Regions from separate parts of the Syntrophomonas erecta subsp. sporosyntropha genome, predicted to be linked through region 2. Evidence: predicted binding sites of a transcription regulator. Region 2 holds the regulator's gene; the other holds the start of a gene.

Region 1 (15,229 bases), 160 kb from region 2:
CAACAATATCTCCCTTAACAGCCGCAGCTGGATAACGTCCCCGCCCTAGTTGCTCCAGTTCCTCCCGACTAGCTCCACTACGTTCCTTTTCCAGGTACAGACGGGTAAACTGATTACGAATGGCCCGTACCGGATGACCGGTCACTGTTCCACAAACTACCGTATCCCGGTCACGGGCTTTAATAACTTTTTGCTGGTATTCCGGGTGGACCTCACATTCCTGGGCACATATAAACCTGGTCCCCACCTGTACTCCTTGGGCTCCTAAGGCCAGGGCTGCTATAATGCCCCGACCATCGAAAATTCCACCAGCCGCAATCACCGGGATATCAACTGCATCAACAACCATCGGTACAATAGTCATGGTACTCATCTCGCCGATATGTCCTCCTGACTCCATTCCTTCGGCGATAATAGCATCTGCTCCCAGACGGGCTAATCGTTTAGCTAAAGCTACTGAAGCTACCACCGGGATTACCTTTATACCTGCCTCTTTAAATACCGGTATGTATTTTCCGGGATTACCGCCTCCCGTAGTGACTACCGGTACCTTTTTTTCAATAACAGTCCTAATAATTTCATCTATGTCAGGCCTAGCCAGCATCAGATTGACAGCAAAGGGCTGGCTGGTAATGGTGTAGGCAATATCAATCTGTTCCCTGATCCATTTAATATCTCCTCCACCTGTTCCAATCACGCCTAATGCTCCCGCCTTAGATACAGCCCCGGCTAATCGCCCCCCCGCTATCCAGGCCATACCCCCTTGGAAAAACGGGTATTTAATATCAAGTAAATCACAGAGTACAGTTTTAATCACCAGCATTTAACCTCCCCCAGCGAACCAATGCTCCTCCATAGGTTAACCCAGCACCAAAGGCTACCATAAGGACTACATCGCCTTCTTTTATCCGTCCGGAGGAATAGGCCTCCGACAGAGCCACAGGAATAGATGCTGCCGACATATTACCATACCGATCTATATTAATCATAGTTTTATCTTCTGCTATTTTCATGCGCTTCATAGCAGTACGAATAATCCTTAAATTAGCCTGGTGAGGTACAAACAGGTCAACATCATTATAATCAAGTCCGGCCCGGTCCAGTAACTGTTTACTTACCTCCACAATGATCCGGGAAGCAAAGCGAAATACATCATTACCATTCATGTTAATGTAATGAAGGCGCTGGGCAACTGTTTCCTGACTGGCCGGCTGCAAAGAACCTCCGGCCGGCATATGTAAAAGCTGATGTCCTCGACCATCTGCCCCCACCAAAGTCTCAATTATCCCGGCGTTATCTTCAGCTAAACCTAAAACGGCTGCTCCAGCCCCATCACCAAATAGCACACAGGTATTCCGATCAGTATAATCAGTAATTCTGGTTAAAAGGTCTGCTCCTATAATAAGAGCATACCTGCATCCACCTGCCTGCACATATTTTTTAACTAGATCCATAGCATATATAAATCCCGTACAACCAGCCTGCAGATCAAAAGCAGCCGCATTAAAAGCCTGAATTTTTTCCTGTACCAGGCAGGCGGTCGAGGGAAAAACCATATCTGGAGTTACAGTCGCAACGACAATTAAGCCTATTTCAGAAGACGGTAACCCAGCCTGTTTTAAGGCTGCCAGTGCTGCCTGAGCACACAAATCCGAGTTGGCCGTTCCAGGTTTAACTATGCGCCTTTCTCTAATACCAGTACGTTCTATTATCCATTGATCCGAAGTATCCACCATTTGTTCTAAATCTTGATTGGTCAGCACTCCTTCCGGAAGTGCATGTCCCATACCAAGTATTTCAATACCCAAAAGAACCCACCACCTTAATAATCCCGTATTTCCAGTTTTTCCGGGACCCTTAACCGGTAATATAACCTTAATTCCTTCTTAAGGATTTTAATTGATCCCTATACATTATGAATATTACATAGGATACATGCAACTTGAATTAATTAAAGCAATAACTACATCCTAAAGTCAAGAATATTTTCAGAATATTCTGATAAGTTGTTGGTATTTTATATACATATTAGCGTTTTAATACTCTAGATTTCCGTCTTAGGCTTTAAAAACATACGCTTTTTCCGGGTCGGTAGATAAATTCCTATGTTTCCAACTGATATTTTTTAAAGTTTACCAGTATTATAGGTTAAAAAAAGGCGCTCTTTATGAGCGCCTTTTTTCTTTCGTTACTTTTACATCATCGGCATACCGCCGCCAGCTCCAGCTCCCATACCCTTCATGGGGTCATCCTTACCGGGGATCTCGCTAACTACAGCTTCTGTGGTCAACACCATAGCAGCAATACTGGCTGCATTCTGCACAGCAGAACGGGTAACTTTGGCCGGGTCAATAATCCCTGCTCCGATCATATTTTCATAAGCACCAGTCAGGGCATTATAACCAGTTCCTACTGATGCGGCTTTAACTTTTTCTACGACTACCGATCCTTCTACACCTGCGTTATTAGCAATCTGGCGCAGGGGTTCTTCCAGAGCTTTCTTAACCAGGTTTATACCGGTCTGTTCGTCACCTTCGGCAGTAATCTTTTCAATAGCAGCGATGACATTAATCAGAGCTGCACCACCGCCAGAAACAATACCTTCCTCAACTGCAGCCTTGGTAGCAGCCAGAGCATCCTCAATACGGTGCTTTCTCTCTTTTAACTCGGTTTCAGTAGCTGCCCCTACCTGGATTACAGCTACGCCGCCGGATAGTTTAGCCATTCTTTCCTGTAATTTTTCGCGGTCATACTCAGAATCAGTTTCCTCCAGCTGTCTTTTAATGTTGGCGATACGATCTTTTACAGCTCCCTCAGAACCAGCCCCATCAATAATAATGGTTTCCTCTTTCTTTACTACCACCTGACGAGCTCTTCCCAGCATATCCAGGGTAACGTTTTCCATTTTTACTCCCAGATCTTCTGAGGCCACCTGTCCATCGGTCAGGATAGCAATATCATCAAGCATAGCTTTTCTTCTCTCACCAAAGGCAGGAGCCTTGACTGCCACGCAGTTAAAGGTACCTCTTAACTTATTCACTACCATAGTCGCCAGAGCTTCGCCTTCTACTTCTTCAGCAATAAGCAATAAAGGTTTGCCGGTCTGGACTACTTTTTCTAGTACAGGCAGGACTTCGTGGATAGAAGCTATTTTTTTATCACTAATTAGGATGTAAGGATTATCCAGAACTGCTTCCATCTTCTCAGTATTAGTTATCATATAAGGAGAAATATACCCACGGTCAAAGCTCATCCCTTCCACAACTTCCAGGTAAGTGCCTACCGACTGAGATTCTTCTACAGTGATAACACCGTCACGCCCTACCTTTTCCATGGCATCAGCAATAAGGGTGCCAATCTCAGGATCATCCGCAGAAATAGCTGCTACCTGAGCAATGGAATCTTTTGATTCTACCGGCTTACTAATATTTTTAATTTCATCGACTAATGCATTAACAGCTTTGTCTATACCCCTTCTCATAATCATAGGGTTAGCGCCAGCCGCCACGTTCTTAAGGCCCTCTTTAATCATAGCCTGGGCCAGCACAGTAGCCGTAGTAGTACCATCACCAGCCACATCATTCGTCTTGATAGCAACTTCTTTTACCAATTGACAACCTAGATTTTCCCATGGATCCTCCAGGTCAATATCCCGAGCGATGGTTACACCATCATTAGTAATGGAAGGGGACCCAAATTTGCGATCCAGTACTACATTTCTACCTTTGGGACCTAAGGTAACCTTTACTGCATTAGCAAGTGTATCTACTCCCTTTTCCAGGGATCTTCTAGCTTCTTCACCGAATTTAATTTCTTTGGCTATCATCTATGTACCTCCTTCACCTGTTTACTTTAAAATTGCCAGTACGTCTCTTTCGGACAGTATCAAGTAGTCTTCTCCATCAACTTTAACTTCGGTACCAGCATATTTGGAATAGATGATCCGGTCGCCTACCTTGACATCCATGACTATTCTTTCACCCTTGTCATTTAAAGCTCCAGAACCAACTGCCAGTACTTCTCCTTCCTGGGGTTTTTCCTTGGCTGTATCAGGAACATAAAGTCCGCTCTTAGTTTTTTCTTCGGCCTGTTCAAGTACTTTAACCACCAGACGATCTGCTAAAGGTTGAATTCTCAAAGGTTATACCCCCTTTAAATTTTGTAATTTATTGTATCTTGTTATTAGCACTCATTAATTGCGAGTGCTAATAACACTATAATAAATATTAGGCAACTCTAGGCCAGTGTTCAATTCACGATAGGCACCGAATCTGCCTAATATTTCCGATTTATATTATGCGCGTGCGCTTTTCTTTTTATACCTCTAAAAAACGTAATTTTTCATAGTACTTTTAAAAAACCGGGTTAACCTTGCCCGCATTCGCTGGCCGAACCAATTAAAATATCTAAACCATGATCTAGGGCAGGAAGTATAGCTTCCAGGGATTCACGAACCCCTTTAACACTTCCTGGTAGGTTAATAATAAGGGTTTTTCCCCTGATCCCAGCTGTTGCCCGAGATAACATTGCTTTAGGGGTTTTTTGCAAACCGTAAAATCGGATAACCTCCGGTATACCTGGTACCTCCTTTTCCACCACCTCCCGGGTCGCATCTGGAGTAACATCCCGCAGGGAAAAACCGGTTCCGCCTGAAGTTAATAGCAGATCTAACTCAAGAACATCACTGGCATGGATTAACCTGTTTTTAATAATATCTTTTTCATCCGGAATAATTTCATAGTACTCCACCTGGTAAACTTCACCCAGGCTATCTTTAATCTGCTGCCCGCTGAGATCCTCACGCTCCCCCCGTGCCCCTTTATCGCTTAGGATCAAAATCCCTGTCCGGTACATTTTATATCACCTCAACCAGATCGCCTTTTTTTATTAGACCACCATTGACCGCCCGACAAAAAAGCCCCTCATAGGGAAGCAGGGTAACCCCTAGAGTACGGGTAACCACACTAGGGTGATCTTCTTTGCCTATCTGGGAAACCTGAAGAATAACATCCGCTCCAATTTTCAATTTACCGCCTACGCCAACTTTAACCAAGTCAATCCCTTCAATAAGCAGGTTTTCCGCAAATTGTCCCGGACCTATATTCATTCCTTTTTCCTGGTTTACTCTTTGTACACTGGCATAATTAAGACAGGTAACCTGACGCCCCCAGTCACCGGCATGTCCATCGTTTTCAATACCCTTATTCTCGATAACCTGGGCTTCTAACACCTCTTTTTTTAATTGTCCTCTTTCCGGACTAATACATATAGAATGAAGACTGCCCCTTACCCCGTTCATTAATCCATCCTCCTTTTAAAACTCTTCCCTAAGAAGATGTCCGCTTTTTCCCCCTGACTTTTCTAATAATTTGACTGATTCAATTTCCATCCACCGGTCAATCGCTTTAGTCATATCGTAGACTGTTAAGGCGGCTACTGCTGCTGCGGTGATGGCTTCCATTTCCACCCCAGTCTTACCTGTAGTTTTAACCTGGGTGTTAATAATTAAGCGCCCCTTTAGGTCTTCAAATTCAAAAGAAATATCAACTGAAGTTAGCATTAGTGGATGGCACATAGGAATTAAGGCCGGGGTTTGCTTTGCCCCCATAACCCCGGCCACCTGAGCTACAGCTAATACATCTCCTTTTTTAACCGCACCATCCTTTATAGCCTGCAGGGTAGAAACCTGCATACGTACTATGGCCTGGGCACGGGCAACCCTGGCGGTATCACTTTTTTCAGTAACATCTACCATCCGGGCCCTACCCTGTTCATTAATGTGGGTAAATTCCATGCTGTACTCTACCCTCCAATCTGATACATCTTGCGCCGGTTTTGGGCTCCCCAGCCCTGATTCATATTATGACGGGCTGGTTTTCGGGCAATGGCCTTTAAAAATAATTGTTGTAAATCCTCATCGGTTGCACCATTCGCCAAAGCTTGTTTTAGATCTATCTCTTTTTTATCATAAAGACAACCACGCAGTTTACCATCAGCCGTCATCCTAATCCGGTTACATTCGGCACAAAAATGATTGCTCATAGGACTGATAAAACCAACCGATCCGGCACCACCATCAATATGGTAGTATTTAGCCGGGCCGTTTCCAATTATGCCCTTTTCTGGGTAAAGGGGATAGGTTCCCCCAATAACATCCATTATCTCCCCACTGCTCATCATTCTTTCCTTATTCCAAAACAGAAGATCTCCCACCGGCATAAACTCTATAAACCTGATATGGAGCGGATAACGAATTGCCAGGCGGGCAAAATCCAATACTTCATCATCATTAAACCCCCTGATGATAACAGTATTGATTTTAACCGGATGCATGTCCAAATCCAGGGCCCGGGCAACCGCCCTTTTCACTTCTTCCAGTTGCCCGCGGCGGGTAATATATCTAAACTTACTATCTTCCAGGGTGTCCATACTAAAGTTTACCCTTTTAAGCCCGGCTTTTTTTAATTCTTCGGCCTGATCAGCAAATAAAATACCATTAGTAGTAATAGCCAGGTCGTCAATACCTGGTACCATATTAATATACTCAATCAATTTTACCACATTTTTCCTAACCAATGGTTCTCCGCCAGTTAGTCTAACTTTTTTTATGCCCACCCGTCCGGCTATCCTTACCAAGCGAGCAAAGTCTTCCAGGCTAAGAATTTGGCCATGCCCCAGGTTTTTTACTCCTTCTTCGGGCATACAATACCGGCAGCGTAAATTACAACGGTCAGTCACAGAAATACGCAGATAATTAATATCTCGACCATAAGAATCTACCATTCTATCCCCCTCCCCGGCGGCCAGCCTGTCCCCTGCCTGTATACAGGGTTCCAATCTGGTCATTTACAACATGAACAATTACGCCTGTTAAGTTATTACCTGGCTACTCTTGGTCAGTCAGGTTAAAAGCATCCCAATTCACAAGCACAAATTTTAACTTCTATCTGGTTACACAGTTCGCCAATCTTACGGGGAGCTACATCAAATTCCACCGCTACTTTACGGGCCTGGGCACAGCTAATTTTCCCCTCTTTAGCAACCTGCTTAATCCTTTCCTCTAGTTGTTGATTCTTATCCATATAAATACCTCCCTTAAAAAAATTAACACCCCGGGAAAAGGGTGTTATAATACTAAGATTATAGAACTCCTTTCCAAGGTTTACTTTCATAAACGGGAGGCGTACAGGTTTCCCTCTACACCCTATCGTTTCAGCCACCATAACCTTAAGCCTTAGGTTAACTGAAATCGGAGAATATTCATTTGCCCTTATTATACATGATCATAATACATGATAGTACAATCTTAACCGAAATAACTTTAATATTTGTGGATAATTACGAAATAAATCGTTTCCACTAATTTCTCCTAAACCTCCCTCGAGTTTATGCTATGATTTGAACAGAACTGTAATTACTGCTTAGTTTTGGCGTATTTATAATGACTAGAAAAAAGGGGGGTAACAATGACTACAGTAGAATGGATCTTAATAGCCATTGTTTGCGGAACCATTGAAATATTTTCCGCCGGTTTCTGGTTTTTATGGCTAGCCATCTCGGCGGCGGTTGTAGCCCTGGCAGTCAGCCTGGGCGCACTAGGTTCTCTGGAAAGCCAGCTCCTGGTTTTTGCTTTTTTGTCCCTGATCTTAATTATTTTTACCCGGCCATTAGTCATGAAATTTATTCGCACTGAAGATACTGTAAGTAATTTTAAGGCTTTAATCGGCCAACATGGAATAAGCCTGACACAGATTAATCCTATTAAATATGGGCAGGTTAAGGTAAATGGAGAAGTATGGACCGCGGCCAGCCAGGAGGAAATAGATGCCGATACCCGTATAATTGTCACCGGCATCGACGGAGTTAAATTGCTGGTTAAAAAATCTGATTCCCAATAAAGTAGTAGAAAGGGGTGCCACTAATGATAAGACTGGTGCTTGATTTTATTATCGTTATTTTTGTGATTATGATTGGTATTTCATCAATCAAAATCATAAAGCAAGCAACGGTAGGAATAGTGGAAAGATTAGGTAAATATCACAAAACGGCTGAACAAGGTATTAACGTCATAATTCCTTTTATCGATCAGTTTCGTACTGTTATCGATCTGCGTGAACAGGTAGTCGATTTTCCTCCCCAGCCAGTCATTACCAAAGACAATGTTACCATGATGATTGATACCGTAGTGTATTATCAGGTTACTGATCCTTTTAAATACACCTATGAGATCGCCAGTCCCATACTGGCCATTGAAAACCTAACCGCTACCACTTTGCGTAATATAGTAGGGGACCTGGAGCTGGATGAAACCCTTACTTCTCGTGATCTGGTTAATACCAAGCTAAGAGCTATACTGGACGAAGCCACTGATAAATGGGGTATAAAGGTTAACCGGGTAGAATTAAAAAATATTCTTCCCCCCCAGGATATTCAAAACGCTATGGAAAAACAGATGCGAGCCGAACGAGAAAAACGCGAAGCCATTCTCAGGGCAGAAGGTCAAAAAACAGCCGCTATTCTTGAGGCAGAAGGTGCTAAACAGTCGGCTATATTAAACGCTGAAGCTGCACGTGAAGCTGCTATACGTGAAGCCGAAGGTATGCGCCAGGCTAAGATCCTGGAAGCAGAAGGTGAAGCCCAGGCTATTCTTTCGGTACAAAAGGCTTTTGCCGATAGCTTAGTTATGTTACGCGAAGCGAATGCCGATAACAAGGTACTGGCACTTAAGTCTCTGGAAGCTATCAAACAACTTAGTGATGGCCAAGCTACTAAACTGGTCATCCCAAGTGATCTGGCCGGATTAGGCGGCGTATTCGCTGCCCTTAAAGAGGCGGTTACCGATGCTGCCCCTGATGATAAAACTTCTAAATCCTAATTATATTAACAGCTTATTACCCTATCACTGCAACGGGGTAGTTATTTAAAAACTCTGATAAATCGGCAGAAAAAATAAATGAGCTGATATGGCATTACAAGCCGTATCAGCTCTATTTTTTTCTAACTTAAAACTGATAAAAAAGCACCGATAATCTAAATCCGTGGTTATTAAGTACTTTTAAGAAATCCACAGGTAAGACCAACTTATCCACATACTGTGAAAAAAGGCCTTATCGGGTTGTGGACCTGCTAATAATGGGCGGAATAGCAATCAATCCCACTTTAAAAAAAATCCCAATCAATAACTAGTTCCGAGCGATCAGTCACAATCCAGTGCACCGGGATATCAGCCGAATGAGGATAGATATCTTCAACCACCTGAAACTCATAACAAACACCACAGCGAAAAGCACCCGGCTTTACACGGGTTAAAAAACGGTCATAATAGCCTTTTCCATACCCCAGACGATAACCTTTATAATCAAAAGCCAGACCTGGGGTTATAACTACATCAATATTTTTCGGGTCAAAAACTTCTCCTATAGGCTCACGAATGCCAAATGGCCCTTTACTAGTTTGCTCCCAGCCTGTAAATTTAACTGCTTCCATATCTCCGTTATCTTCCACCCGGGGTAATAAAATAGTTTTACCCTTTGCTAACCACTGTTCCATTACCCCCTGCAGATTAACCTCATTATCAATCGCCGCAAAGACCATAATGGTTCGGGCATCCTTTATGGGAGCCAGCTCCACCAAGCGCCAGGCTATCCCCTGGCTGAGGGAAAGGGATTCCTCAGCCGACAGGCTATTTCTTTGCTCAGCCATTTTCCGACGCAATGAGGATCTGGCTTCTTTATTATCTTGCATAACATTTTCACCTCAAATGGTTGTTTTAAATAGTACATAATCTAAAAAGTTTGCCGGTAACGGTACCTCTGCCATAGGTATAGAACCAAGGCAATAATAAATAATCCTATGGTATAAACCTGGCCCAGGGAAATAGGACCATAAGTAATGAGGTTAAAACGGAAAAACTCCACTATAAACCGGTACACTGAATAACCCATTAAATAAAGCAAAAACACCTGACCGGGAAATTTACGCCGAGGATAAAACCACATCAAAAAGGCAAATAAAACTAAATTTATGGCAGAGCTATACAATTGAGTAGGATGACGGGTAAAGGCATCTACATAGGGAAAAACTACTCCACAAACCGAATTGGTAATCTCCCCATAACAACACCCATTTAAAAAACATCCTATCCTCACAATAGCATATCCCAAGGCTAGAAATGGAGCAAACATATCAGTCACTTTCCAGAAAGAAAGCTGTTTATGCCAGATATAAATTGCAAATGGTATAAAGCCTCCCAGGAAGGCTCCATACCATATCAGTCCGGAAATACCCCCGTTTTGCAGGGAAAAGAAACTAAGGGGATGGGCCAGGAACTCCTGCCATTCGTAAACAACTATGTAGGATAAACGAGCCACAATGATACCAAAAACTACCATAAGAATGACCATATCCAAAACCATGTCACGGTTATAGCCTTCTTGTTCAAACAGGCGGCTAATACCCCATATAGCTAATAAAACTGCTATAGCCAGCATGAATCCCCAGGAATAAATGCTCAGATTGCCAATCTTAAATAAAATAGGATGCAAATTTTATCCCCCTTACAGTTATCCACAGGTACATAATTAGATTAAATTCAAAATACCTGATAATTTTAGGACTTTTACTATTATAGCCAGAGCGGGAAACTAAAGAAATAACAATTATCAACAGACTTATCCACATTATCCACAGGTATTTTTCACAAGGACATAAGGCTAGCCTGTGCATTAATATTCAAAGGAGCAAATTGCCCATTCATAAACTGGCTATAAGCACTACCTGCAATCATAGCAGCATTATCAGTACACAGTTTCAAAGAAGGATAATACACCTTCAGCCCCACCTCTTTAGCCCTGGCCTGCATCAGGCGGCGCAGCTCCTGATTAGCAGCTACTCCGCCAGCTAAGAGAACTGTTCCTACCTGATAACGCTCAGCTGCCCGCAAGGTTTTTTCCACCAACACCTCCACTAAAGCCGCTTGAAATTCAGCGGCCATGTCATAAACATTGGCAGCTCCTCGCCGTTCTCTTTTTTTCCATTCATTCATAGCGGCAGTCTTTAGACCGCTAAAACTAAATTCAAAATCATTACGGTCTAAAAAAACCCGGGGAAGTTTAAACTTACCTGCCTCTCCACAGCTGGCTGCTTGCTGAATAGCTGGTCCCCCCGGATAACCTAATCCCATAAAGCGGGCCACTTTGTCAAAGGCCTCTCCAGCTGCATCATCCCGGGTTTCCCCAATGAGCCTTGCGGAAGTAGTATCTTCCATTAGAAGCAAACTGGTATGTCCGCCGGAAACTACCAGACACACAGCTGGAAATTCCACCTCTAAGTGTTCCAAAAAATTAGCATAAACATGTCCATACAAGTGGTTAACTGCTATGAGGGGTCGGTTCAATCCATAGGCAAAAGCTTTGGCAAAAGATAGTCCTACCAGGAGGGCCCCGATTAAACCGGGCCGGTTGGTTACTGCTACGGCATCAATATCATGATATTCCAGTCCAGCTTCTTTAAAAGCCTGATCCACTACTACGGCAATATTCTCTATATGTTTGCGGGAGGCAACCTCCGGTACCACTCCGCCAAACTGCTGGTGTATAGATATTTGCGAGTTAACTATATTAGAAAGAATCTCCCGGCCGTTACTGACTACTGCCGCAGCCGTCTCATCGCAGGAAGTTTCAATTCCTAAAATACGAATATCCTTCATGGCGAACCCGCCTTTCGTAAAAATTTTCTCTTAAAAAAGAAACTTAGTCATAATAATAGCATCCTCACCATTATCCGAATAATAGGCACAGCGCAATCCAGTAGTCACATATCCCTGACTCTGGTACATGGCAATGGCAGCAGAATTGGAGGGACGTACTTCCAAAAGAATACGTAAGGCCTTTTTTTTCCCGGCCACTTTTTCAATCTCTTCCATCAGTGCCCGACCTATTCCTTGTCCGCGAAAACGTCTGGCCACAGCTATATTGGTAATATGAGCTTCCTCGAACACTACCCAAATGCCGGCATAACCAGCCACCTGGCCTTCGCAATCACATACCAGATAAGTAGCAAAACTGTTTTTTAATTCCCCCAGATAAGAATTCCTAGACCAGGGAAGAGTAAAGGCTTCTTCTTCTATAGCCATAATTGCATCTATATCCTGAACTGTCATTCGTCGTACCATATAATTCTGATTTAACATTAGACTTCTCCCAATCCTAGACGAGTTTGCGCTTCAGATAGACGAATATACAAAGGACGCAGTTTGAAACTATCCTCCCATTCCTCTCTTTTAGCCCTTTCCAGGGCCAAACTTCCCAAAGCTGCCGCCCGCGGTAAAAGTTGATGGACAGGAACAGGTAATAGGTAACCATCTAGTTTAGACTGGAAAAAACTACGATATGTAAGGTAGCCGTCACCAAGCATGATAATTTTTTCGTACCCTTCCTCACCCACGGTAGTAAGTAACAAAGTAACTACTTCCTCAGGTGAACAGGCCTTTATCTCCCCCTGCCGCTGCGGATATTCCCCCCTGTTATCATATAAAGCCATATAGACCTCACCTTTTCTGGCATCCAGCATAGTACAAACCAGGGCATTACTAAAGGTTATATTATGGGCCAGCACCTCCAGGGTAGAAATAGCAATTAACGGTTTACCGGAAGCCATGCTTAATCCTTTAACTGCTGCCAAACCAATCCGCAGTCCGGTAAATGATCCTGGGCCATAGGTAACTGCAATAGCATCTAAATCAGCCAGACTTAATTCACACCCAGTTAAGACTTGATCTACCATAGGCATAAGGGTTTCTGAATGGGTTTTTTTAAAATTAACGAATTCCTCCCGTAACACTTTGCCGTCGTCAACCAAGGCTACACCTGCCACAGGAGTCGCACTATCAATCGCTAAAATGTACAAGCTTTTCCAACTCCTCCATTAATCCGAGATAGCGTTCTCCCCGGGGCATAAAAACCACCCGGCGCTCCCTCTCATAATCATCATTAATCAGCTCTATGTCTACCTGCAGGGCCTCTTTTGGTAATTGGTTACCAGCCATTTCCGGCCACTCGATAATACATATCCCCTCACGGCCCAAATAATCCTCCAATCCTAGATCAGCCAGGTCCTGTCCGCCTAAACGGTAAAAATCAAAATGATATACCGGGGGTACAGTGGCATAAATGTTCATAAGCGTAAAAGTAGGACTGGTAACCCTGCCCTGGTAGCCCATGCCCCGAGCAATTCCTCTTACCAGGGTAGTCTTGCCAGCCCCTAATTCCCCCTTAAGGTATAATAATTCTCCGCCTCGTAACAGCGCTCCCAGGCTTTTGCCCAATTCTTCCATTTGTCCTTCGTCATTAATTAAACAATGAAAATTCACTTTAATCACCTGTCAGATAAATTTTGGTATTCATCTCTAATACGTTTAAAATCCTCCCAAACAGGCCGCTTGTAACTCTCATTACGTAAAAGAGCAGCCGGATGATAGGTAGCCATTATTTTTATATTCTGGCGCTTAAACCATTGGCCCCTTACCTTAGATATACGAGCCCTCGGATCAATAACTACCTGGCTAGCCAGTGCTCCCAGGCATACAATAATGGCCGGCTTAATCAAGCGTATCTGCTTCTCCAGAAAATTCCGGCACTGTCTTATCTCATCAGGATGTGGCAGTCGATTACCCGGTGGTCTACACTTTACCACATTAGTAATATAGGTTTTTTCGCGCTGCAATTCCGCCGCCAATAAAATCCGGTCCAGTAATTGTCCAGCCCTACCTACAAAGGGACGCCCCTTTATATCCTCGTCACGCCCGGGGCCTTCACCTATTAACATAACCCGGGAACCAGTATCCCCCTCGCCAAAAACCACCTGCTGGCAAGTAGTCCGCAATCCACACCCCCGGCATTGTAAGGCAGTTTCTTTAAGTACCTCATAATTGGAAACCTCCGGCCAGGCTTCATCTAATTTTACTCCAGGTAAAAAAGGTACTAGTTTTTCCGGTGTGGATCGCTGCCTCTGGCTTTTTTGATCAACATTATGATCAATACCTGGTTTAGGCTTTAATTCATCAAACAACCCGGGCTGCTCATTAGACATTGTCTCCCCTCCCAATGCATCCTAATCCTCGGTAAATAAAATTCCCCTATTACAACCGCGGTTAATCCCGGCACCTACTTTGGGTAAATTATAATAGTCCCTTCACTCCAGCTAGACTGGTTATTCAACTCAAACTACCTTTATGGCGGATAGCTATTTACCTTAAATCCAAGTTTTATTATATCTCAACATTTCCATTATTTCGATTTATAAACCATTACAAGGAAAATACCCGCCTATAAAAAACAAATACCCCGGAAAGGGTTTTTCGAATAGTCGATAAATATCCCTTCCAGGGTATAGAATCCAAATACTACTGGTTCTTTTCAATTACCCGGTACAAGTCCTCAAAACCATTGCCGATTCTCCAAAAAGATATACCCCCCAACTGGTAACGGGAAACTACTTTCCACTTCTCGCTCAGACTGCGTTCATTTTCCAGCCATATTTCGTGATAGTTATTATTACTATCCCGGTACGTATAGTAAGGACTCATACTTTTATCATCAAAATGCTGCTCAACTTGGTATTTTTGTTTTAGAGCTGCTAACTTACTAGCTGTGACTGCGGTTGCTCTAGTTCCGGTTGGCCAATCATAACCATAAGTAGCCATCCCCAGTAGAACTTTTTGGGCTGGGATATGCCGGGCCATAAAACTACCCACCTGCTCAACCCACCATAAAGGTGCTACCGGTCCCGGTTTACTGGTACTATAATGGTAGTCATAAGCCATAACTACTACTGCATCAGCAATTTGCCCTATTTTATCGTATTCATAAGGGGTAGCCCATTTTTCATTACCGGTACGGGCAAAAACCGCTACAGTAAGTTCCTTATCCTGGCCCATGGATTGTTTAAGCTCACGCAAAAAAGTAGTAAAATTCGCCGCATCGGCAGGAGCCATTAATTCAAAATCAATATTGATGCCATCATAGTTATCCCGGTACATAGCTGTTACCAGATTATTAACCATACGATTACGATTATCGGAACTGCTTAGTAATTCATGTAGTACGTCTTGTCCCATCAAAACTACACTAGCATGGGTTTTAATCCCTTTTTGGCGGGCCCATTGCAGAGTCTTCTGGTAATCCGCCTGGTATTCGTAATAAAGTTCACCCTTAGGAGTAGCCGCAAACCA
Region 2 (15,229 bases):
CCAGCGTAGTATATAAGATAATACAGACCGACGGTAGTGAGCTCTACCTGCAAAATCCAACTCACTGGCCAGCAGAGCAGAAAATTGAAAAAGTACTGGAACCTTATGTTAAGGCATCTATTATGGTACCGAATGATTTTGTGGGAACCATCATGGAATTATGCCAGGAAAAGCGGGGGAACTTTGTTAATATGGAGTACCTTAGTACTCAGCGAGTTATGATTACGTATAAGCTCCCCTTGGCAGAGATTCTTTATGATTTTTTTGATGCTCTCAAGTCAAGAACCAGAGGGTATGCTTCCCTGGATTATGAATTGATCGGTTATGATGAATCAGATCTGGTTAAGTTGGATGTTTTTCTAAATGGGGAAATTATTGATGCTTTAAGTTTTATCGCACACCGGGATCGTTCTTATTACCGGGCCCGTGCCATTGCTGAACGACTACGCAAAATTATACCCCGCCAGATGTATGAGGTAGTTATTCAGGCGGGTATTGGAAATAAAATAATTGCCCGTGAGAGTGTTAAAGCCATGCGTAAGGATGTCTTAGCTAAGTGTTACGGGGGGGATATTACCCGTAAGAAGAAACTGCTGGAAAAGCAAAAGGAAGGCAAAAAGCGCATGAAGCAGATTGGGCGGGTAGAGGTTCCTAAAGATGCTTTTTTGAGTGTGATGGATATTGAAAACGAACCAAAATAATGATATAGGAATGTATATTCATATACCCTTTTGTCAGGGCAAATGCGGCTATTGTGATTTTTTTTCGGTTTCTCCAGGGTCGCCAAGGCAAATTGATGATTATATTAATGGGCTGGCTGCTGAAATTCAGCAGCGAGCCCTTTCCTATACGGAAAAAAATATTGCTACTATTTATTTTGGGGGAGGTACCCCTAGTCTGATTACGGGAACCGGGATAGAAAAAATTCTTAAGGCAGTATTTAAGTATTATTCGGTTAAGCCGGGGGTGGAAATCACCCTGGAAGCTAATCCGGCTACTCTTAGCCGAGAGCAGGTATGTCAATACTGTGGGGCTGGGATTAACCGCTTTTCCATAGGGGTGCAGAGCTTTAACCCGGCTGAACTTAAAGTACTGGTACGTAAGCATCAGCCTAAACATGTTTACCAGACGGTAGATATTCTGCAGGCCCAAAATATTTCTAATTATAACCTTGATTTAATCTATGGCATTCCCGGGCAAACTATCCATGGGTTTGCAGCTAACCTGCAAAAGGCTTTGGATTTGAAACCGGTTCATATATCTATTTATTTATTACAATTAGATCCTGTTACTCCACTGGCTCAATCAATTCAGCGTAAAGAGGTAGCTATGTTATCAGAGGATACCGAGTGGGAGATGTATACCCGCGGTCAGCAGGTACTAAACAGTAGTGGTTTAAACCACTACGAAATATCTAATTTTAGCCAAGCTAATTATGAGTGCCAGCATAATCTTATCTATTGGCAAGGGCGCGAATATATAGGTCTGGGGGCCGGTGCGGTTAGTTTTCAGGGTCATATGCGTTATAGAAATAAGCCCAGCATAAATGGATACCTGAATAGCTTAAAAACTGGAGACAGAGCTACCGAAGTTTTGGAGGTTATGGATGATGCTGGCCTGGTAAGTGATGCTATTATTCTGGGGTTGCGATTATGTCAGGGCATTAATCTTAATGAATTTTTGCGCCGCTATGGTGTGGATATATTAGCCACTTATCCACAGGCAGTAGAACACAGTATTAAACAGGGACTGCTGGAGTTGGAAAATGGCTGGTTGCGTTTGACCAAAGAGGCATATTTCATATCTAATGAGGTTTTATATCGGTTTATGGCCTGATATGAGCCCTTGACAAAGGAAAATGCAGGTGCTAATTTTTTAATAGATACTCATTAGCACTCAATGAAGGAGAGTGCTAACAGAGGTGGGGAAAATGACACTTGATGAACGCAAAAGAAAAATTCTGCAATCAATTATTAAAGATTATGTGGAGACTGCGGAACCAGTAGGTTCCCGGGCAGTAGTACGCAAGCACGATCTAAAGATCAGTGCGGCTACTGTGCGGAATGAAATGGCTGATTTGGAGGAAATGGGGTACCTGGAACAGCCCCATACTTCAGCGGGAAGAATACCTTCACAGATGGGGTTCCGTTATTATGTTGACTGTATGATGGAAAACGAAGAAGTGACTGAGGTTGAGGTTGATCTGCTCCAAAGAGTAATTAGTGAGAATATCGAAGACTGGGAAGATGTGATCAGTAATGTAGGTAATTTTTTGTCTCATGTAACCAGTTATACATCCTTTATTATAATACCATCAGTACAATCCAGGGAATTTCGTAATCTGCAATTGATTCCGCTGGGGCAAGGCAAGGCTCTAGTGCTTCTGGTTACTAATATCGGGCTGATCATGCATCGCAAAATAGATATTCCCCCATCAGTAACTCCGCAAGATTTAGAGATTATTGGTCGCATGTTCAACCGGTCATTTGCCTATTGTAAACTGGGGGAATTAACCCGTTCCGACCTGCAAAGAGTACGTGATGAGCTGCATAATAGACGCAAAGTCATTGATTCTGCACTGGAAGCTATAGATTTACTTTTGGAGGATTCGGGAGAAGAAAAAGTCATTATTAGCGGTGCTCTTAATATACTAAATGAGCCTGAATTTAAGGATCTGGAAAAACTCAAGCGTATTCTACATCTATTTGAGGAGGAAGTCCTTTTTAAAAACATCGTGCCTGCAGAGGTTAGCGACGAAGTGGAGATTAGGATTGGGCAGGAAAATATGGTTGAGGATTTGAAAGAAATGAGCCTGGTTTTAGCCGGGTATAAGTCTTTTGGTGAAATGGGTAAGATTGGATTGATAGGACCAGTTCGTATGGAGTATTGGAAAGCTGCCGGCACTCTAGAGACGGTACGGAAAATAATAGAGGATCTCATCGCTAAAAGGTTTTAGCTATAGGAGGACCAGGGATCATGTCTGACCAACCTATAAACGGCAATCAGCCGGTCGAGGACAAATTCCAGACTTTATTAAACAATGCTCAGGCAGCCCAGGTTATTTCTCGGGCTGTGGAAGGAACTATCGGCCCTAAAGGGTTGGATATCATGATGGTTGATCGCTTGGGAAATATAGTAATTACCAATGATGGGGTAACCATTTTGAAACTAATGGAAGTAAATCATCCGGCCGGACAATTGATTGCTCATTCAGCCCGGGCCCAACAAGAGCAAGTAGGGGATGGAACTACTACCACAACGATTATAGCTGGAGCGCTGGTTGCTGAGGGAACGGCTCAGATAATGAAGGGTGTTCCGGTAACCAGGGTTATCGAAGGGATACATCTGGGAGTAAAAGCCAGTCTGGAAATGATCCGACAGGTAACTGTACCAGTAGAATCCCTGGCTGATAAACAGCTTTATTCTATAGCCAGGGTGGCGGGCCGGGGAAATGATGACCTGGCCAAATTAGTGATGAAAGCTGTTCAGTTTTTAGAGCCGGATAAATTTTTTGACCCTGATTTTAAATTTTCCGATACCCTGGTATCCCGGGATGGGGTTGAGAACCAGGTTTTTGGCGGTGTATTAGTTAATAAATTACCAGTTAACCGGGCAATGCCATTTGAACTGGAAGGAGCTACCATACTAGTTGTTGATGATGCTTTGGCTCCTGCAGAGGTTAGTCAAGATACCATGAAAACCGAAACTGGATTTAAGCATTATTTAAAGGCACGCCAGGTTTATGAACATAGCCTGCAGCGTATCTGTACACTTGGTGTAAACCTGATAGTATTAGATCGGGGCATTGATGATCTAGCTGAAGAAATATTTACGGATGCCGGGATCATGGTTTTACAGAGAGTTTCTTCCCAGGAAATTGATCGCCTTTGCCAGCATACTGGTGCCAGAAAAATCAAACGGAACAGCATAAATCGGGAGCCTGAAGCTCTTAAACCTTATCTGGGGTATGCTGGCCTGGTGCAGGTGGACGAAAAACTAGGGGGCACTATTGTCAGTGAAGGGGCAGGAGAAAAACAGGTTACTATCATAGTTGGAGCCTCTACCGAAGAAGTGGTAGATGAACGCGAACGTATGGCCCGGGATGCAGCAGCAGCAGTCCAAGCCGCTTTGCAAGCAGGAACAGTTCCTGGAGGTGGAGCGCTGGAAGCATGGATAGGGGTACAATTAGAGGATCTGGTCCGGCAGCAGCAGGGCATGGCAGCCTATGGGATTTTGAGTGTAAAAGAAGCTTTGTTTCGGCCATTTATGTGTATAGCCAGCAACTGTGGGTTTAATCCCCTGGAAAAGCTAAGGGAAGTTACGGCCGTGCAGAGGAAAAATCATAACCCGGCTATTTCCTTTGATGCAGAAACTGGTCACATCTTGGATATGAAAGATGCTGGTATAATAGACCCGGCCATGGTAAAAATACATGCTATTAAGGCGGCCGGAGAAGTAGCGGTAGCTATACTAAGAATAAATACCGTCATCCGAATGCGGAGTAAACCGGATGACAAGGTTTGACATAATAGAATAGGGGTGAATGACATGGACGAAAAGGATATTACAGAAATGGGGGCAAGGGCAACGCCTAATGCCGAGGAAGATGTAAATAACTCTACTACAGACCACCATCAGGCTGAAGTAACTGAGGAGGTTTTAACTGATCAGGTAGAAGCTATGCAGCAGGAGATTGAGCGCTTAAAAGAAGAGTCTCGAAAACATTATGATCAGTGCCTGCGGGCTGTGGCGGAAGTAGATAATACCCGGAAAAGGGCTGCCCGGGAAAAGGAGGAATACATAAAGTTTGCTGCTCTGCCTTTAATCAAAAAACTGTTACCGGTGGTGGATGACCTGGAACGCGCTTTAATTATGTCACGGGATAATCAGGACTATGAAGGTTTATATAAAGGGGTGGAGATGATTACCAGGCGTGTTCAAACCATACTTAAGGAGGAAGGTGCCCAGGTTATTGAGGCTTTGGGCAAACCATTTGATCCCCAGTATCATCAACCGCTAATGGTGGAACCTAGCAGTGAACATCCTGAAAACACAGTAATTGAAGAAATGCAAAAAGGGTATATCCTCCATGGCAGGGTTATAAGACCTAGCCTGGTTAAAGTAAGTAATTAGCCATACTATATTAGCAATATGTTGGAGGTGTTTTATAAATGAGCAAAGTAGTTGGTATTGACTTAGGTACTACTAATTCAGTTATAGCTGTTATGGAAGGAAAAGAAGCGACCGTTATTCCCAGTGCTGAGGGTGAGCGTATTACACCTTCTGTAGTTGGCTTTTCCAAGACTGGTGAAAGACTGGTGGGCAGGATAGCCAAGCGGCAGGCGGTCACTAATCCAGATAGAACTGTACTTTCTGTTAAACGTAAAATGGGAACTGATTTTAGGGCTGATATCGATGGGAAAAAATATACTCCCCAGGAAATTTCGGCTATGATCCTGCAAAAGTTAAAAACCGATGCGGAAGCTTATCTGGGAGAAACTATCACCCAGGCAGTAATTACAGTACCAGCCTATTTTACAGATTCCCAGCGTCAGGCTACTAAAGATGCCGGCAAGATAGCTGGTTTAGAGGTTTTGAGGATTATTAATGAACCTACTGCAGCGGCTTTGGCCTACGGACTTGATAAAGATCAAAGCCAGGTCATTTTAGTTTTTGACCTAGGTGGAGGTACTTTTGATGTTTCTATTTTGGAAATAGGTGATGGTGTATTTGAGGTTAAAGCTACCAGTGGTAACAACCGCCTGGGTGGCGATGATTTTGATGATAAAATCATTAACTGGCTGGTTGATGAATTTAAAAAAGAACAGGGAATTGACCTGCGTAATGATAAAATGGCTATGCACCGCCTTAAGGAGGCCGCGGAAAAGGCTAAACATGAGCTTTCTGGGGTATTAACCACCGATATTAATATTCCTTATATTACTGCTACTTCAGAAGGACCGTTGCACCTGGAAAAAACTTTGACCCGGGCTCGGTTTAATGAAATGACAGCTGATCTAGTGGAAAGAACCATGGAACCTACCCGGCGGTCACTAAAAGATGCAGGCCTTAAACCAAGCGAGGTTGATAAGGTGATCCTGGTGGGAGGTTCTACCCGTATTCCTGCTGTTCAGGAGGCCATTAAAAACTACCTGGGTAAAGAGCCATTTAAGGGAATTAATCCCGATGAGGTTGTTGCCGTGGGAGCTGCCATTCAGGCCGGGGTGTTGGCTGGAGATGTTACTGATGTGGTGCTGTTAGATGTGACTCCATTGTCTTTAGGAATTGAGACCTTAGGAGGAGTATCGACTCATATTATTGAACGGAATACTACTATCCCTACTTCTAAAAGTCAAATTTTCACAACTGCGGCTGATAACCAGACTTCGGTAGATATACATGTTCTGCAGGGTGAACGTAAAATGGCGGAACATAATGTGACCTTGGGCAGATTCCAGCTCACTGGTATACCACCTGCTCCCCGGGGAGTACCACAAGTAGAAGTTAAATTTGATATAGATGTTAATGGTATTGTTCATGTTTCGGCCCGGGATATGGCTACTAATAAAGAGCAAAAGATTACTATTACCTCGTCTGGTGGTCTTAGTGACGAAGAAATCGAACGCATGGTCCAAGATGCCGAAAAATTTGCTTCCGAAGACGAAGAACGGTTCAAACAGACTGAAATTCGCAATAATGCTGATAATACAGTTTATCAAGCGGAGAAAACCTTAAAAGAATACAGCGAGCAAATCGATGATGAATCCCGCAACAAGATCACAACAGCCAATGAAGACTTAAAAACCGCCTTGCAGGGGGAGGATTATGATGATATTAAGTCTAAAACTGATATTCTGATGGAGGCCATTTATGCATTTACATCTAAGATGTACCAGCAGGCCCAGGCTCAAAACGAGCCGGGATCCCAGGAGGGGCCAACTGATGGCACTTATGATGCTGAATATAAGGTAAAAGATGATGATGAGTAATAACTGGTCAGGAATTTGCTAATCGTAGTAAAATAGATTTGATTACTATGGAGGGTTAGGGCTCGACCTGGAAAAATATATTTCCGGGTCAAGCCTGTTTTTCCAGGAAGGTGGATAAAGATGTCCAGCAAGAGAGACTTTTATGAAGTGCTGGGGGTTTCACGGGATGCCAGTGCCGAGGAAATTAAAAAAGCATATAGAAAAAAGGCGCGCCAATATCACCCTGATGTCAACCGTGATGATCCTAACGCGGCTGAAAAATTTACCGAGGTTTCGGAAGCTTACGAAGTATTAAGTGATGAGCAAAAACGGGCCGCCTATGATCGCTTTGGCCATGATGCCTTTGATCCCACCAAGCAGGCGGGGGGATTCGGCGGCGGTTTTGATTTTGATGACCTGGGCGGTGGTTTTGGAGATTTGTTTGATCTCTTTTTTGGCGGCGGCACCACCGGAAGAAGGAGAAAGGCTGGGCCCCAGCGGGGAGCAGACCGGGAGATTCGCCTGGAAATAGGGTTTGAGGATGCAGTTTTCGGGTTAGAGAAAGATATCGAAATTAGCCGGGTGGAAAAATGTGATACCTGCGGAGGTAGTAGAGCCCAACCAGGTTCCGATGTAAAAACCTGCCCTACCTGTAATGGGAGCGGCCAGGTAAGACAGGTCCAGAGTACTCCTTTTGGCAGGTTTGAGACGGTAAGAACATGTTCACGCTGCGGCGGAGAAGGAAAGGTTATAGATCGCCCCTGTTCCACCTGTCGTGGGTCTGGGCAAGAACGTAAGTCTCGAACCATTAATGTGCGTATTCCTGCTGGCATAGATAATGGTTCCCGGTTACGTATACAGGGCGAAGGTGAACATGGTGCCCGGGGAGGACCGGCTGGTGATCTATATATTACCATAATCGTTAGACCGCATGCGAAATTCGAAAGAGATGGCTATGATTTACTAACCCGCCTGGATATAGATTTTGTGCAGGCGGCCCTGGGGGACCAGGTTGACTTAAAATTACTAGGCGGGGCCAAACACTCACTCAATATACCTGAAGGAACGCAACCAGGGGATGTAATCACCATCAGGGGTAAGGGGATTCCCCATTTACACAGCCAGCGACATGGAGATCTGAAAGTATTAATAAATGTTACTATTCCCCAAAAATTAACACGGAGGCAGCGGGAAATTTTAAGCAGTTTCTATGAAGATGATGAGGATAGATCAAATAAAAAAGGTTTTTTTGACAGATTTAAGGATGCAATGGGATAGGGTGAAGTAAATGAAATGGAAAGAAGTCAGCGTACTCACCGCAGGAAAGTGTGTAGAGGCTGTAGCTGGTATTTTTCATAACCTGCGTAGTGGAGGAGTAGTGATAGAAAATCCCCAGGCTACCCGTCAGTACGACGAAATAGTAGCCTGGAATGCAGAATTGGATGGCCTGGATTTATCAGCTGACCATTGTGTTATTGTTAAGGGCTACTTTCCTGAAGAGCGGGATATATTGCCGGAGTTTAATGCCTGTTTGGATTCGGTTGAGGATAATTTTCGGGTAAAGTGTAAAGTGGTTATTAATGAGGTCCAAAATGAAGATTGGGAAACCTCCTGGAAGAAGTATTACCATACCTTTAAAATTGGACAGCGTTTAGTCATCAAACCTTCCTGGGAATCATATCAGATTCAGGGAGATGAAGTACTGGTGGAGATAGATCCGGGCATGGCCTTTGGGACTGGTATCCATGCTTCTACCCGATTTTGTTTACGCTTTTTGGATGAATATATTAAGGGTGGGGAACGAGTCATAGATGCTGGATGTGGTTCAGGAATATTGTCCATTGCAGCAGTAAAATTAGGAGCTTACCATGCCAAGGCTATGGATATAGACGAAGTAGCGGTGAGAATAGCTCGAGAAAATGCTGCCCTTAATTATTTACAGGATAGTATTTTAGTTAAAGCAGGGGATGTGGTAGAGATTATGGAAAATGAATCGGCAGATATTGTCATGGCTAATATTACTGCCGACATTATTGTTAACCTAATTCCTGCTGTTACCCGGGCTCTAGTTAAAGGTGGGTATTTTTTTGGATCTGGTATTATAGAGAGCCGCTGGCCGGAAGTAAAAGAGCAGTTAATAAAATATGGCTTTAAAATAGAAAAGACCCTAAATGAGGCGGAATGGATGGGAATAGTTGCCCGGAAAGTTGTTTAAGCGGTGCGGGGGAGTATAGATATGCATCGCTTTTTTATTGCTTCTGAAGATGTACAAGGGGATATAGTATATTTTGACCAGGAACAATCCCGGCATATTGAAAAGGTTTTACGCCTAAAAATTGGTGATCAGGTGGTGGCCTTTGATGGAACTGGTCGTGAGTATCTGGTGCAATTAGAAGCCCCATCAGATTCCGGCTTAAGGGCGGTAGTGTTATCCCAGGCGGTGGTGGAACGGGAGGCATCACTAAAATTAGTTTTAGTACAGGGCCTGGCCAAAGGGGACAAAATGGATACTATTATCCAAAAAGCGGTAGAAATAGGAGTGCACAAGGTACAGCCGGTTATAACTCAACGCACAGTAGTTCGTCTGGATAAAAACAAGGCGCGCAAAAAAGTAGAGCGCTGGCAGGTGGTGGCTCGTGAAGCGTGTAAACAGTGTGGACGTAACCGGGTACCTGCTATCAGCCAGGTATTAGGGTTTAATGAGCTATTGGAGGAAATAAAGGGATCTCCGGCAGTTATTCTTTATGAAAGGGAAGAACAGCAGGGACTAAAAAATATAGTAAAAGAGCAGCGTACTGCATTTCTGGACCAGGGGGTATATTTGATAGTAGGACCCGAAGGGGGATTTTCTCCGGAAGAAGTTGATCGGGCCTGTGCTTATGGTGTAGTTCCTGCCACCCTGGGACCAAGAATTTTAAGAACGGAAACGGCTGGTCTAGTGGCAGCCAGTATCATGTTTTACGAATATGATGATCTGGGATGAGATATGGTTAAGGGGTAGCAGTAAATGAAAAAAGCAGCATTCCATACCCTGGGTTGTAAGGTTAACCAGGTAGAAACTGAACAATTAAAAGAGGATTTTATCCGCCGGGGCTATCAGATTGTGGATTTTAGTGACCAGGCTGATATCTATATAATTAACACCTGCACAGTCACCCGTGTAAGTGACCGGAAATCCCGGGCGGTTATACGCCGGGCGGCACGTAAAAACCCGGAGGCAATCATAGTCGTCACTGGTTGCCTGGCGGAAATCGATGCTGCTCAGATCGAGAAACTAAATGGCGTTAACCTGATTATCGGCAATCGTGATAAGTCTCGTATAGGTGAGCTTCTAGGGGAAAAGGATAGCCTGGTAGCGGGGCGGGCCAAAATAGTTCATGAACCGATACTTTCCAGTGATAAACTGGCACCTGTTTTTTATGAACGGCTCCATGAACGTACCCGGGCTTTTGTAAAGATTCAAGATGGATGTGAGAGCTTTTGTTCATACTGTATTGTCCCTTATTCACGCGGGCCGGTTAGAAGCAAACTGCCCCGGGATGTTATCCAGGAAATTAGTCAATTAGTTAGTCTGGGATACCGGGAAATTGTATTAACCGGAATTCATACCGGGCAGTATGGCAAAGATTTAGAAGGCTGGTATCTGGAGCGTCTCCTGCACGAAATATTCAGACAGGTAGACGGGGATTACCGGATTCGCCTTAGTTCAGTAGAACTAAATGAGATTACTGAAGGTATTATTGGGCTATTAAGCCAGGAAAAGCGGTTGTGCCGCCACCTCCATATTCCTTTACAAAGCGGAAGTACGCGTATATTAAGTTTAATGGCCCGTCAGTATACTGCGGAAGACTACTATGAAAAACTGCAATCAATCGCTAAAAATATACCGGCAGTAGCCTTAACTGCCGATGTAATGGTGGGATTCCCCGGAGAACAGGAGGCTGATTTTAACAATACCAGAGGGCTTTTAGAGCAGCTGCCTATGGCTGATTTACATGTTTTTAAATATTCGCCCCGTCCCGGAACTCCCGCAGCTGATTTTCCAGAACAGGTAGATGAAAAAGTTAAACATCATCGAAGTGAAATCCTGCTTAAAGTGGCTAAACACAAACGAGAAGCCTTTATTAAAGGGTTGGTGGGATGTAATTTAGCTGTCCTGGTAGAGCGCTTAACTGGTGAAAATGAATATTATGGATTAAGTGATAATTATATAGGAATTTTATTTAAACATTCTAAAAACCGGTGCGGAGATTTTCAAAACATTAAACTGGATAGGTATTACCAAGGAGCCGCATATGGTGTACTAGTAAATTAAACTATTAAAAACATCCAATAACACATATTCATATACCAACTAAATAATAACTTTTTAAAAGCAGTTGATGGCGTTGCTTTTTAAGGTTTCTTTTGATATTTCAAAGCTGAAACTGAAAATATATTAAGGCGCGCCAAGAAAAACTTGCTGGGGGCTTAGATGGGCCTTCTCCGGGGGGAAAGTTCATAATTTAATGGGGAGATCAAACCATCTAGTACGGGGACAGGATTTTAACGTACTTGCAAATTATCACATGGCTAAGCATACTTAAAGCTATACTAATAGTGTCTATTTTTGGGATGAGGTTGACCAACCTAGTAAATCATATCCGAGTCAATAACCGGTAAGTCCAGTAAACCAGCCTTCGATAGATAGAAATGCCAGTATTATCTTCCCGGTGGTGGACATGGGGGTATATAGGAAGAGAAGAGTGAACAGTAAAGCTAAAAAAATACGGACACTACGGTCAATAGGTCCAACATTTAGTTTCCAACCTATCATAGGTTACACATCCTTTCGTAACAGTGTAATATAATATTTTGTTTTGACATTATTATCTGATAGAATGGATAAAAATATGAACTATTTGCAACCATCATTTTGGTATTATATATACAGGAGGTGAACAAGTGAGCCATAATGACTGCATATTTTGTAAAATAATTGCCGGTGACATTCCATCCAGGGTGGCTTATCAGGATGAATATTTAGTGGCAATCCACGATATTGAACCTGCTGCCCCGGTACACATATTATTGCTGCCACGGGAACATATTGGCTCTTTAGATGAGCTTACCAATGACCATATATCGCTCATGGGTCATATCCAGCTTGTTGCGTCTTCGTTGGCCAGAGAATTCAATATTGCTGAAGAGGGATATCGACTGGTATCCAACTGTGGTGAAAAAGGAGGACAATCTGTTCCTCATATTCATTATCATCTTCTGGGTGGAAGAAAAATGCAATGGCCTCCCGGCTAATCTTGACTGTATAACCTAAGAAATAGTACAATAGATTGGCATTTAACTAGCCTAGTCGGATGAGGGGAGGGATACCATGAGCGAAGTTAAAGTCGGTAAAAACGAATCCCTGGACAGTGCTTTAAAAAGGTTCAAGCGCTCCTGCCAGAAGTCAGGGGTTATGCAGGATATTCGCAAGCACGAACATTACGAAAAGCCGAGTGTTAAAAGAAAAAAGAAATCTGAAGCAGCCCGGAAAAAGAGAAAGTTCTAAGGAGGCTATCCGGTGTCCCTAAGTGATCAACTGTTTTCTGATATGAAGAAAGCAATGAAACAAAAAGAAGCTGGTAAAGTCAGGCTGGCTACAATAAGAATGGTTCGAGCAGCTCAAAAGGAGGTAGAGATAGAGAAACACCGTGAGCTGGCGGACGATGAATTGTTAGAGATAATCCAGCGGGAGTTAAAAAAGCGTAATGAAGCGCTAATAGACTATCAGAAAGCCAACCGTCCTAGTGCTGTAGAGCAATTGCTGGAAGAGATTCGAGTTCTTCAAGAATACCTTCCTGAGCAGCTAGGTGAAGACGAAATCAGGGCGATCATCAGGGATGTAATAGATGAAACTGGAGCTACGAGCCGTAAAGATCTAGGGAAAGTAATGAAATCAGTTATGCCTAAAGTAAAAGGCCGGGCTGATGGTAAGCTCGTAAGTGAGCTGGTTAAGGAAACTCTCCAATAGCCAAACAGGCCTGGTAAAACCTATATGTTTTACCAGGCTTTTTATAATCCAGGGGGATGGGACTATGAGCTTTATGAATAAAGGTATGCAAAATAAAAGGCAACGGCGTGCCGTATACGCCATAGTTGGCGTGGTTTTAGTCAGTTTTATTTTTAGTATAGTAGCCTTCGCTTTTTATTAAGACAACTGGCAACACCCCGGTATTAGATACCGGGGTGTTTTTTTAGTTTGACCGGTATGTTGGCTGAGCCGATGGGTGGAAAGAAACCCTATCAACTAACCAGCGGGAAGATAACCAGGGGGTAAGGGCGTCTCTGGTAACGGTGGGGTCTGAAGGAAGCCGTCGGGGGAAGGGGAAGTCGTAACATAGCGCAAGGAAAATGAGGCGGGCTTACCAGGTGGGTAAACCTGCCAAAATGGGAAGCCCGGAAACTGGATAAAATAGCGGATTCAGGTCGGCAAAACCGGGGGATTAATGTGCCAGTAGATGAACATTTGTACGGAGGACAAAGCCCTGAGTTAAAAACGGTATATAGCTTAATGGAGGCGGTTGACTATCATAGTCAACCGCCTCCATTTTTTATGGACGTGCCGAGAGTGATAAGATGGGTTTTTAGCGCATGTGGGGGTGGGAAAAAGCATATATTTTTATGACGAGTTTTTTAGGTAACTGATAACAGGAGGGGAATAGATGGATAAGCGGCGGGAAGTTATAAGTAAAGCCATGGCAGAATTTCTTGAAATCCCCAAAGATCTGGTAATGGATCTGCCCAAGCTAACTATTATTGGTCGAGATGAAATCTATGTAGAAAACCATAAAGGAATAATTGAGTATAGTACTACTCGTATCCGTATCAACCTGGTGCGAGGTTTTCTGGAAATAGAAGGGCGGGATTTGACCATTAAAACACTGGTGCCGGATGAAATGAGCATATGGGGGACGGTAACTGGGGTTAAATATCACGACTAACCAAGAATAGATGCTGGGGGGCAAGTCATGAGCAATAAATTTTTTGAACAGGTAAGCGGTATTATTAATATAAAACTACGCGGCCGTAACCTGGAAAAAATTATAAACCTGGCTTTGAGCCGGGGGATTTTTATTAATGATGTTACCCGTAAAGATGATAGCCTGCATTTTAAAATCCGGGCTAGTGCGCTGGATGCTTTAAAAAGTATTGCGGATGAAAACGGTTATAATCTTGAAGTGACTAGTAGCAAAGGGCTGCCTTTTTACCAGAAACTGTTGCGAAGGCGTTTGGGTTTTGTAGGTGGGGCAGTTATATTTGTGATTGCCCTGTATCTTCTCTCCTCATTTGTTTGGTTTATTGAGGTTAGTGGACCTAAGAATATCGAACCTAACCGTATACTAACAGTGGTAGCCCAGTATGGAGTATACCAGGGAGCTCCTAAATGGAGTTTCAGTTGCAACGAAGTGGAAGAAGCCCTTCTTCGTGATATCAGCGAGCTTACCTATGCACGTCTGGATATTCGTGGAGTTAAAGCGCGTATCGAGGTGGTTGAAAAAGTATTGCCCCGGGAGGAAATTACCGGACCTTGTCATATGATAGCATCCCGGGATGGGGTGGTAGAAGAAATATTAGTACTGGATGGGGAGCCGGCTGTTAAGGAAGGGGATGCCGTAGCCCGGGGAGATATATTAATTTCCGGGGTGGTTTTTCCCAAGCCTAACCCTTATATGGTTGCGGAGGGGGGTCAGGAACAAGAAGAAGTTCAACCGGAAATTGTCCGTGCCCGGGGAGAGGTAAAGGCCAGGGTTTGGTATGAAGGGTATGGGGAATGTCGAATGCGGGAGGAGCGCCTGGTAGAAGGAAGGGTATTGGAAAAAAGATATTTAATAACCCCCTGGAGAACTTTTATGTTAAAGGGAAACCGTGAAGGGAATTTCCAGGAGTCCCGGGAACGGGTAACTAAAAAGTCAATGACAACCCCTTTGGGGGAGTTTGCTTTATATAATGTTAAGGTGCAGGAACAGATTCGCGAGGTTAAGGAATATACTGAAAGCCAGGCAGTAAAAATAGCAGGTGAAAAAGCCCTGCAAACTTTAAAAAAGAAAACAACTAAATCAGGTAAACTCTATGATTCCCGGATCGAAATTTTATCCTTACCCAGTGATCCGATTTTAAGAGTAAAAGTATCAGCAGCAACGATTGAAAACATCGCTGTGCCGGAAGCAATTCCGCAGAGGTGAGATTGGTATTAGCTAATATTGATGTGATATAATAACCTA

The links. The regulator HrcA, encoded in region 2, represses chaperone genes, less so after heat shock. The targets are predictions, from matches to a motif close to TGTTAGCACTCNNNNNNNNNGAGTGCTAACA.
Region 1: groES (co-chaperone GroES) is a predicted target of HrcA. The motif match lies at 4,181-4,211, and genes of this name have one in related genera.

The regions. Positions count from the first base shown of each region.
Region 1 is NZ_AP042459.1:687,276-702,504, forward strand. Features, by position in the region: gene ACZ5Q0_RS03215 (DUF561 domain-containing protein) at 1-820, opposite strand, end outside; gene ACZ5Q0_RS03220 (beta-ketoacyl-ACP synthase III) at 810-1,787, opposite strand; gene groL (chaperonin GroEL) at 2,195-3,823, opposite strand; gene groES (co-chaperone GroES) at 3,848-4,138, opposite strand; gene ACZ5Q0_RS03235 (MogA/MoaB family molybdenum cofactor biosynthesis protein) at 4,366-4,854, opposite strand; gene ACZ5Q0_RS03240 (MOSC domain-containing protein) at 4,856-5,299, opposite strand; gene moaC (cyclic pyranopterin monophosphate synthase MoaC) at 5,315-5,794, opposite strand; gene moaA (GTP 3',8-cyclase MoaA) at 5,803-6,783, opposite strand; gene ACZ5Q0_RS03255 (hypothetical protein) at 6,906-7,082, opposite strand; molybdenum cofactor riboswitch at 7,133-7,267, opposite strand; gene ACZ5Q0_RS03260 (NfeD family protein) at 7,467-7,898, shown strand; gene ACZ5Q0_RS03265 (SPFH domain-containing protein) at 7,922-8,875, shown strand; gene ACZ5Q0_RS03270 (5-formyltetrahydrofolate cyclo-ligase) at 9,160-9,744, opposite strand; gene lgt (prolipoprotein diacylglyceryl transferase) at 9,786-10,544, opposite strand; gene tsaD (tRNA (adenosine(37)-N6)-threonylcarbamoyltransferase complex transferase subunit TsaD) at 10,697-11,707, opposite strand; gene rimI (ribosomal protein S18-alanine N-acetyltransferase) at 11,738-12,190, opposite strand; gene tsaB (tRNA (adenosine(37)-N6)-threonylcarbamoyltransferase complex dimerization subunit type 1 TsaB) at 12,190-12,906, opposite strand; gene tsaE (tRNA (adenosine(37)-N6)-threonylcarbamoyltransferase complex ATPase subunit type 1 TsaE) at 12,887-13,378, opposite strand; gene ACZ5Q0_RS03300 (uracil-DNA glycosylase) at 13,375-14,088, opposite strand; gene ACZ5Q0_RS03305 (glycosyl hydrolase family 18 protein) at 14,402-15,229, opposite strand, start outside.
Region 2 is NZ_AP042459.1:531,475-546,703, reverse strand. Features, by position in the region: gene lepA (translation elongation factor 4) at 1-701, shown strand, start outside; gene hemW (radical SAM family heme chaperone HemW) at 682-1,836, shown strand; gene hrcA (heat-inducible transcriptional repressor HrcA) at 1,931-2,956, shown strand; gene ACZ5Q0_RS02475 (TCP-1/cpn60 chaperonin family protein) at 2,977-4,524, shown strand; gene grpE (nucleotide exchange factor GrpE) at 4,549-5,133, shown strand; gene dnaK (molecular chaperone DnaK) at 5,172-6,989, shown strand; gene dnaJ (molecular chaperone DnaJ) at 7,110-8,246, shown strand; gene prmA (50S ribosomal protein L11 methyltransferase) at 8,257-9,183, shown strand; gene ACZ5Q0_RS02450 (16S rRNA (uracil(1498)-N(3))-methyltransferase) at 9,205-9,951, shown strand; gene mtaB (tRNA (N(6)-L-threonylcarbamoyladenosine(37)-C(2))-methylthiotransferase MtaB) at 9,976-11,283, shown strand; gene ACZ5Q0_RS02440 (YgaP-like transmembrane domain) at 11,617-11,784, opposite strand; gene ACZ5Q0_RS02435 (histidine triad nucleotide-binding protein) at 11,913-12,263, shown strand; gene rpsU (30S ribosomal protein S21) at 12,340-12,516, shown strand; gene ACZ5Q0_RS02425 (GatB/YqeY domain-containing protein) at 12,529-12,978, shown strand; gene yqfC (sporulation protein YqfC) at 13,670-13,948, shown strand; gene yqfD (sporulation protein YqfD) at 13,976-15,190, shown strand.